DNA from 3 places in the Ureibacillus suwonensis genome. Region 1 is predicted to be linked to each of the others. Evidence: riboswitches for the same ligand, from Rfam matches in the RefSeq annotation. Region 1 holds a riboswitch; each other region holds the start of a gene.
The links. A riboswitch is a leader RNA that binds a small molecule or an ion and turns the genes downstream of it on or off. The one in region 1 is predicted to bind S-adenosylmethionine.

Region 1 (3,280 bases):
GGATGGGCAGCATTTGTTTTTGGATTTTGCAACTGCTGCGAATGAGCAGCTTTGAATCCATATAGCCAGTGCCGGATTTACATGCTTTGATCCGCTGACACTGGGTTCTTCAGCTCAAATGAGAGCCGAATTGGGATTTTCCGGTATCAAATGACCGTTCTTTCTTTTATATGCAAATAGAGGGGCTTTTATAAATGATCAACTTAAGCGTTCTTTACACCAAATTCAGCTGCTGCTTTGGCTAAAGCCTGATCTAAATCCGCAATAATATCATCTGCGTTTTCCAAGCCGATGGATAGGCGGATGAGCTCTTCTCCAACACCGGCAATTTTCAATTCTTCAGGAGATAATTGTTGGTGAGTTGTTGAAGCCGGATGAATAATCAATGATCTTGCATCTCCAACGTTTGCAACATGAGAGAACAATTTCACGTTGTCAATAACGACACTGCCTGCTTCACGGCCACCTTTAATGCCGAATGTCACCATAGAACCATAACCGTTTTTCAAGTATTTTTTCGCTAAATGGTGAGATTCGAATGATTCATCTCCTGGATAATTCACGTATTCCACGTATGGGTGGTTTTTCAAAAACGCCACTACTTTTTCCGCATTTTCACTATGTCTTGGATAGCGGAGGTGAAGAGTTTCCAATCCTTGAAGGAAACTGAAAGCCGCATCCGGACCTAAAGTTGGGCCTAAGTCGCGCAATAATTGAACGCGCAATTTTGTTGCAAAAGCTGCGCCTGCTGTATCGATGCCGTAACGGATGCCGTGATAAGTGTGGTCAGGCTCTGTGAAACCAGGGAATCGACCTTGTGTCCAGTCGAATTTTCCTGCATCTACCACAACGCCACCGATTGTTGTACCGTGGCCGCCAATCCATTTTGTTGCTGAATGGATAACAACATCTGCTCCAAAATCAATTGGATTGCATCCATATGGTGATGGGAACGTATTGTCGATGATTAATGGAATGCCATGTTCATGGGCAATTGCTGCTACTGCTTCAATATCTAAAATATTTAAGCTAGGATTTCCTACTACTTCTGCATAGATTGCTTTTGTTTTGTCCGTAATTGCTTTGCGGAAGTTTTCCGGATCTCTTTCATCTACAAATGTTGTTGTAATGCCCCAACGAGGTAATGTGTTAGCAAATAAGTTATATGTTCCGCCATACAATGATCCAGCAGAGACAATTTCATCTCCCGCATTGGCGATATTTAAAATGGAGAAGGCAACTGCCGCCTGACCGGAAGATAGAGCAACAGCTGCAGAGCCACCTTCTAGCAAGGCAACACGCTTTTCAAACACATCGACTGTCGGGTTCATGATGCGGGAATAAATGTTTCCGACTTCTTCAAGGGCAAATAATTTTCGTGCATGTTCTGTGTTTTTGAAGGCATAAGCCGTCGTGCGATAAATCGGAACGGCAATTGCACCTGTTACTGGATCAGGTTGTTGACCACCGTGAAGTAATAGCGTTTCTGGTTTGAATTCGGACATGATATTTCCTCCTAAACAATAAATTTGATGGAAGGTTTCGAGAAGGCATGGAAGATAAAACAAAAACCCTCTTCATATAAGAAGAGGGCTTTGTACACGTACATTTCCTCCTCTTATCTTTCAGACAAACGTCTGTAGGATTTAGCACCTTTGCAAATTCTTGCCGGTTGCCGGGCATCTTTGGGCCTATTCCCTCCGCCACTCTTGATAAGAGTAATGATTAATTTTCCATCGTTGGATTAACTATAAAACATAGTAACCCACTCTGTCAACTATTTTTTTGAAATTTTTAAATCTTTTTTTATTTTATTGAGTATAATAGATTAAAGCGTTTTTTTCTATAAAAGGAGCAAATATTATGTTGATAGAGCTGATTATTTCACTTATTGCGGGATATTTTATCGGTTGCATCCATGGATCAAATGTGGCCCAATACCTTTCCGGGGTGAATCTGAAAGAAGCGGGCCATGGAAATGCGGGGGCTTCCAATGCCACCTTGACCCTTGGCTGGAAATACGGCATACTCGTAGGCCTCATTGATATCGGAAAAGGCGTCCTTGCCATAATCTTGGCAAAATATTTCTTAAATCACTTCACTTCATTGGATGCGGAGCAAATTTCCATATTCCTTTATTTGATAGGCGCGGCGGTCATTTTTGGCCATAATTTTCCTATCCATATGAATTTTCGGGGAGGAAAAGGAACCGCTTCCCTGATCGGCATTTTCGTTGCGATCAATTGGAAAATGGGTCTTCTTGCCGTAGTCGGTCTTATCGTTGTCTCTTTATTGACCAATTATTTGATTCTGGGCGTGTTTTTCTTTTATTTTGCATTTGCAATCAGCGCTTTGCTTTATGAGCCATCCCTCTGGCCTTTTATCATTGTTCTGTTCCTTCTTTTGGTCGCAATCATTTTGCATTTAGAAAACATAAAACGGATGAAGCGCGGCACAGAACCGACGATTCGTTCCGCCTTAAAAAAGAAGAAAGGCCCATCCGTATAAAAATAGTATCTTCCGTAAAGGGGTTATTCGTTGAACACACTTGGCTACGGAAGATACTTTTTTATTGTCCGCCGATTTCCGATTCATCCCGGTATGTTTCTTTTCCTTTAAAATAAGTAAGTATGACTTTTGCTTCGCTGATTTCACCTGGCGGAACCCTGAAAATATTTTTATCCAATATAATAAAGTCCGCCTGCATGCCTACCCGGATTTTTCCCAATTGTGCTTCCCTGCCTATTTGCCTCGCCGCATAAATGGTGTAGCTTCGGAGCATCTGCTTCAATGTGGCGCTTTCTTTCGGCCACAAAGGCTTTTGACTTTTTTCATCATTCCAGTGAAGTCTTGTCATTCCTGTCTCAATTCCATAAAGCGGGTTCAACTCACCATCAGGAAAGTTGCTGAAAGATGAGACCGGCAATCCCTTTTCAAAGTAGCTTTTCATTCGATGCCAGTTTTTAAGTTCGTCTTCCTTGCCGGCATCTATGGATTGATGAAAGATGGCCGGCTGGACGGATGGAATAATCCGAAACTTCCGGAAGTTTGTCAAATCATCATTCGTTACGATCGGCATATGGGAAATGACATGTTTAAAATTCTTTTTTCCATTTCGTACCCGCGCATATTCAAATCCTTCAAAAATCATGTGCAACTCTTTTTCTGCTTCCACATGAATCCGAAAACCTTCCCGATCCAGCAAATCCAACATATCAAGAAATTTCTCCTTCTCCCAAACCGCATTTTCTGTATAATTCATTTTTGCCGTTTGGACGCT
Region 2 (3,280 bases), on a different contig from region 1:
GATGTAACCATTGACGAAGATACGACCATTTGGTTTGGTACGGTCATCCGCGGGGATGTGGCGCCAACGATCATCGGCAAACGTTGCAGCATACAGGATTTAAGCTGCTTGCATCAAAGTCCGAACAACCCTCTCATTATTGAGGATGAGGTCATCGTCGGCCATCAGGTGACTCTACATAGCTGCATTATCCGCAAACGCGCATTAATCGGCATGGGGGCAATCGTTTTGGACGGTGCGGAAATCGGCGAGGGGGCGCTTATTGCAGCTGGAAGTTTAGTGCCTCCAGGGAAAAAAATCCCGCCCAATTCCGTTGCGATGGGGAATCCCGCAAAAGTCGTGCGGGAAGTGACCGAAGCGGAACGGAAAGATATGGATCGCATCATTAACGAATACGTTCAAAAAGGGAAATATTATCAATCATTAAAGAAATAAATGAAAAATGCAGGCATATTGTTTGCCTGCATTTCATATTATATTATATTCCCGCTTTTTGGCGTAATTTTTCCGCCACGTCCGTTCTTTCCCAAGGCAAATCGATGTCTGTGCGTCCAAAATGGCCGTATGCAGCCGTTTGTTTGTAAATCGGTCTGCGCAGATCAAGCATTTTGATGATGCCTGCAGGACGCAAATCGAACAATTCATTTACCCATTCAACCAATTGGTTTTCAGCCACTTTTCCCGTTCCGAATGTATCGATGGAAATGGATACAGGACGGGCGACACCGATTGCATAAGCCAACTGAACTTCCACACGGTCAGCGAGACCGGATGCAACGATGTTTTTCGCTACATAACGAGCCGCATAGGCAGCGGAACGATCCACTTTTGTCGGATCCTTGCCGGAGAATGCTCCCCCACCGTGACGGGCGTATCCTCCATACGTATCGACAATGATTTTGCGGCCAGTGAGCCCTGCATCCCCTTTAGGTCCACCAATTACGAATCGGCCAGTCGGGTTGATGAAATACTTTGTATCCCCATCCAACAACTCTGCAGGAATGATGGTTTTGACCACTTTTTCCATTATATCTTCTTTGATTTGTTCTTGAGTGACGCCCTCATCATGCTGAGTTGAAATAACAATCGTATCGATTCGGCGAGGAATGTTGTTTTCATCATATTCTACCGTCACTTGCGTTTTCCCGTCCGGACGCAAATAAGGGATTTCTTTCGACTTGCGGACTTCCGTCAATCTTCTGGAAAGTTGATGCGCCAAGCTGATCGGAAGAGGCATCAATTCAGGCGTTTCATTGCAAGCAAATCCAAAAATCAACCCTTGGTCGCCAGCACCGATCGCTTCAATCTCCTCATCCGTCATGTATCCTTCCCGGGCTTCCAATGCTCGGTCCACACCTTCCGCAATGTCCGGTGATTGTTCGCCAATTGCAGTGAGCACCGCCAAGTTTTCCGCATCAAATCCAAATTTTCCTCGCGTATATCCAATTTCCGCAACCGTATTACGAACAATGCTTTGAATATCTACATATGTTGTTGTTGTAATTTCTCCTGTAACAAGGACCAATCCCGTTGTTACAATCGTTTCGCAAGCAACTCTTGCATTTGGATCTTCTGCGAGTATCGCATCCAAAATGGCATCGGAGATTTGGTCACAAATTTTATCCGGATGCCCTTCCGTTACACTTTCTGATGTAAACAGCCGACGTTTTGACATTCATTTTCCTCCTAAATTGTTGAGACGAAGCTCTTTATGATACGGTACTCATTATCCATGATCCTTTCCGACTTCCGCCCGTAAGGAACATTACGAGGATAATGAAAGGTATAAAACTCGCTAATCTATTTTAGCTTGAATATATGCCGGATTGATTTGAATAAAAAAAGTTCCTATCCACATTTCTGCATGAGGAAAGGAACTGAAATCTCTACCTTTCACTCTTATCGTTCAAGGGAATCCCTTGCATCAGGTTAGCACCACGCATTATTATATAGATAATGCAGGTTGCCGGGTTTCATAGGGCCTTAACCCTCCACCAGCTCTGGATAAGAGTATCCGTTCATGCAACATGTTACGTAATCTATACTGCATTGTCAAATGTTTTTTCTTATTTGTCTACTGTCTTTTCATAATTCCATTTTCTTCAAGGAGGTTGGAAGAGAAGTCAAAAAATTTCACAAATAAATTTTAAGGATTAGTATAGATTATTCCACCCAATGTGTTATACTATTTTTTGTATTATATAACAAAGAATAATTTCCCTAAAAATAAAAAAAGGATGGTATTTAATCGATGAATTCAGTAGAAGTTGCAAATGAGCTGAAGGAATTATTAAAAGGTAAAAATATAAACACCCAATTATCGGTGCCGCAATTGGTTGAAAAAGCGGTTATTCGCGGGGAAGCGAGACTCACAACTGATGGCGCCATTGTTGCCGAAACTGGAAAATATACCGGACGTTCTCCAAAAGATAAATTTATCGTCGAAGAAGAAAGCATCAAAGGTAAAATCGACTGGGGAAGCGTAAACCAACCAATTTCTTCTGAAGTGTTTGATAACTTGTATATCAAAGTTTTAAATTACTTGAAAGACAAAGATGAGCTATTCGTATTCAAAGGCTTTGCCGGAGCGGATAAAGATTCGCAATTGGCAATTCAAGTCGTAAATGAATACGCTTGGCACAATCTTTTCTGCCATCAATTATTCATCCGTCCAACTCAAGAAGAATTGGTTTCACATGATGCTGACTTCACAATTGTTTCAGCACCTGGTTTCAAAGCGGATCCAGCTGTGGATGGAACAAATTCTGAAGCATTCATCATCGTTTCTTTCGAAAAGAAAATCATTCTGATTGGCGGCACAGAATATGCCGGCGAGATGAAAAAATCCATCTTCAGTATTATGAACTATTTATTGCCTGAAAAAGGAATTCTTTCAATGCACTGCTCAGCCAACGTTGGTGAAGCCGGCGATGTAGCATTATTCTTCGGTTTATCCGGTACAGGTAAAACAACGCTTTCCGCAGACAGCAACCGGAAATTGATTGGTGATGATGAACATGGTTGGTCTGACAATGGCGTATTCAATATCGAAGGCGGTTGCTACGCAAAAACAATCAATCTATCTGCTGAAAAAGAACCGGAAATTTATAATGCCATTCGCTTTGGTACTGTATTGGAAAACGTTGTAATCGATCCGGCTACACGCGTGCCTGATTACGATGATAATACTTTAACTGAAAATACAAGAGCGGCATATCCAATCCATTACATCGAAAATATCGTGACACCATCAATTGCCGGTCATCCAAAAACGATCATT
Region 3 (3,280 bases), on a different contig from region 1:
CCTTCATATTGTTCGCCACCGAAATCTTCCGCTGACAAATTTTCCTGCTGGAGCATTGTACCCATTGCCCCGTCAATGATCAAAATTCGTTTCTGCAACTGTTCTTCGATTGGATGGTTAACCATTTGCTATAACTCCTTTGTTCTGCTCATCAAGTTGTTGGATATATTGCAATAGTTGTGATGTTATATCGTATCGCATAAACGGCGTGATCAAATAGATTCCGTTAAAGTATTTCGTTGCCGTATCTAACAACTCTTTCGCAATTTCAAGACCCACTCTTGTTTCTTCTTCTTTATTTCCGCTCACTTGTTTCATTCTTTCCAACACATCATCGGACAATTTGATTCCTGGCACTTCATGATGCAAGAACTCCGCATTTTTAAAGCTTGTGAGCGGCATGATTCCGATATAAATCGGTGTTTCCAAATGTTTCGTCGCTTCATATACTTCCACGATTTTTTCCTTGGAGTATACCGGCTGGGAAATGAAGTAATCCGCACCATGTTCGATTTTTTTCTCAAGGCGGCTTACCGCGCGATCAATCACCCTTACATTCGGATTGAAAGCGGCCGCTACAGAGAAGTTGGCTTTCTTTTTAAGGGCTTTTCCGGAGAAAGAAATCCCTTCGTTCAATTGTTTGATGAGGGAGATCAATTCCATGGATGAAACATCATAAACGCTTGTGGCGCCCGGAAAATCCCCCACTTTTGTCGGGTCTCCTGTAACGGCTAATACATCATGGAGACCAAGGGCGCTTAACCCCAACAAATGGGATTGCAACCCGATCAAATTCCGGTCCCGGCATGTAATATGGGGCATTGTGCGGATTCCGTATTGCAATTTTAAGATGGCCCCCATCGCCAAGTTGCTGACTCTTGGGGAAGCCAAGGAATTGTCGGCCATCATGATAAGGTCTGCCCCGGCCTCGTACAGCGCTTTGGCCCCTTCAATAAATTTGTCGATTTCAAGATGCTTTGGTGTATCCAACTCGACAATGACCGAACGTTCCCTTTTCGCTTTTTCATGAAGCGGCTCGAAACTCCGCGGTTCTGCTTCCTGAATGACAATTTCCCTTTGGGGTTTTGCCACTTTCTTTTCAACCGGCTGGAAATGGGCCAGTTTCTTTTTCATCGCTTCAATATGTTTTGGCGTCGTTCCGCAGCATCCTCCGATGAGCCTTACCCCTTCATTGCAAAGTTCCACTGCGGCACGGGCAAAATAATCCACTTCCGATTCATAAACGACGCGGCCATCCTCGATATCCAACAGGGATGCGTTCGGATAAGCCGATAAAAAGGCCCGTTCGGGAATTTCCACCTCTTCAAAGGCCTGTAATGTGTGATAAGGGCCAAGACGGCAGTTCACTCCTACGACATCTGCCCCCAATTGTTCAAGCCGCTTCAACGCATCATTCAATTTCATGCCGTTCAATAACACGCCAGGTTCCTGCATGGAAACTTGGGCGATGATAGGCATATCCGTCATTAGCCTTAGCATTTTCAACGTTTCCGTAAGTTCTTCAAAATCATAGTAAGTTTCAAGCAATAAACCATCCAACTGTCCGTCAATCAACACTTCCGCCTGTTCACGGACAGCTTCCAGAATTTCCTCCAATGTGTGGTCAACTTTCCGGACGCCGCGAATTCCGCCGATGGAACCCAAAACAAAGACGTTGTGGCCTTCTGCTGCACGCTTGGCTACAGCAATCGCCCCTTGGTTAATTTCCGCCACTTTGGACTCCAATCCATAACGGGCAAGCTTGATTCCATTGGCTCCATAAGTATTCGTTTGAATCACATCAGCGCCGGCCTGTATGTATTCGCTATGAATTTTTTCGATAATGTCCGGTCTTTCAATATTCATTTCTTCATGGCAGTATTCAAGTCCGTACGAATATAAAAGGGTTCCCATCGCCCCATCCGCAACCAACACTCTATTTCTTAAAGCTTCCAGTAGCCCCATCCAAATTCCCTCACTTTTCTTTACTTCTTAAATATTCAGTTAATTCATCTAAAAGAAAAAGCCTTCTTGCGAAAGAAGGCTTGTCATTTCCTTTTGAAGTCACCTTATCTTTCGGCCATTGCCGCTGGATTTAGCACCTTACTAATTTCATTAGTGGTTGCTGAAGCTTCACAGGGCCAGTTCCCTCCACTTCTCTCGATAAGTAATATTCAATTTTGAAATACCGATATAATAGCTTACATCATAAACGGTATTCTTCATTTTGTCAAGTTAACTAATCGGAATTAATGCGAAATGATATCGAAAATTTTCTCTGCCGTTTCTTTACCATTATCGATACATGCGCCGATTCCTACGCCGAAATAAGAACATCCTGCAATGAACAGATTTGGATAGAGCTGATCCAATTTTGCCAACACTTGATCCAATGCTTCGTGATGGGCCAAATCATAAGTCGGCATCGCTTCAATCCATTTCGTAATATTCACAATGCTAGGTTGCGCTTCTATATTCAAGCTGAGTTTAATATCGTTCAATGCCACTTTTGTCAGCTCTTCATCAGTCATGTTAATCAATTCTTGATAACGTGGATTGCTTTCCTTATAGAAGACGCGCACCAACAGGTTCCCTTCTTTGGACGTATGTTTCCATTTGCGGCTTGTCCAAGTGGATGCATTACATGCCAAATCGCTGTTATGGGAAACGATAAATCCGGTGCCATCCTGCGGCAATACGGAATCCGGCAGATCAAAGCCCAAATACATTGTGATGGCGGATGCATCTTTGAATTGGTTGAAATAAGGTTCCAATTCTTCATTATTCAAAAGATGTTTAATCACTTTGTTAGGCAATGCCAAAACAACAACATCCGATTCCATTTTATCGCCACTAGCCAAAGTGATTTCATAACGATCATTTTTCTTCTCGACTTGAACCGTTTCCGTGCCTTTATAAATTTCTACATCATCCAACAGTTCTTCCAATCGGTCGATCAATTGGCTTAAACCGTTTTTAAAAGACAAGAATTTTTTATTTGCTTCCCGTTCAAATTTTTCCCGATTCGCTTGCAATCCTTTCATCAGGCTGCCATATTCATTTTTATAATCGACCAAATACGGAATGGTGGAAGCGATGGACAATTTATAAATATCTCCGGAATAAACGCCGGCAAGTACTGGGGCAATCTGCTTTTCAACGATTTCTTTTCCCAAAAAGTATTCCAAAAATTCTCCGATTGAATTTTCCTTTGTAAATTTCGTATTCGGAATTTCTTCATCTTTTAAAAAGCGTTGTTTTCCTTCTTCTGAAATCAATG

Region 2: linked by a shared signal. The riboswitch ahead of metK (methionine adenosyltransferase) and the one ahead of ACFPOH_RS16795 (O-acetylhomoserine aminocarboxypropyltransferase/cysteine synthase family protein) in region 1 are both predicted to bind S-adenosylmethionine.
Region 3: linked by a shared signal. The riboswitch ahead of ACFPOH_RS02645 (bifunctional homocysteine S-methyltransferase/methylenetetrahydrofolate reductase) and the one ahead of ACFPOH_RS16795 (O-acetylhomoserine aminocarboxypropyltransferase/cysteine synthase family protein) in region 1 are both predicted to bind S-adenosylmethionine.

What each region holds. Positions count from the first base shown of each region.
Region 1 covers NZ_JBHSNQ010000195.1:2,322-5,601, forward strand. The annotation lists gene ACFPOH_RS16795 (O-acetylhomoserine aminocarboxypropyltransferase/cysteine synthase family protein) at 204-1,505, opposite strand; SAM riboswitch class I at 1,616-1,719, opposite strand; gene ACFPOH_RS16800 (glycerol-3-phosphate acyltransferase) at 1,864-2,508, shown strand; gene ACFPOH_RS16805 (amidohydrolase) at 2,570-3,280, opposite strand, start outside.
Region 2 covers NZ_JBHSNQ010000150.1:2,773-6,052, forward strand. The annotation lists gene ACFPOH_RS11595 (gamma carbonic anhydrase) at 1-435, shown strand, start outside; gene metK (methionine adenosyltransferase) at 479-1,675, opposite strand; SAM riboswitch class I at 1,897-2,011, opposite strand; gene pckA (phosphoenolpyruvate carboxykinase (ATP)) at 2,252-3,280, shown strand, end outside.
Region 3 covers NZ_JBHSNQ010000033.1:20,312-23,591, forward strand. The annotation lists gene metH (methionine synthase) at 1-125, opposite strand, end outside; gene ACFPOH_RS02645 (bifunctional homocysteine S-methyltransferase/methylenetetrahydrofolate reductase) at 118-1,965, opposite strand; SAM riboswitch class I at 2,067-2,170, opposite strand; gene hemG (protoporphyrinogen oxidase) at 2,250-3,280, opposite strand, start outside.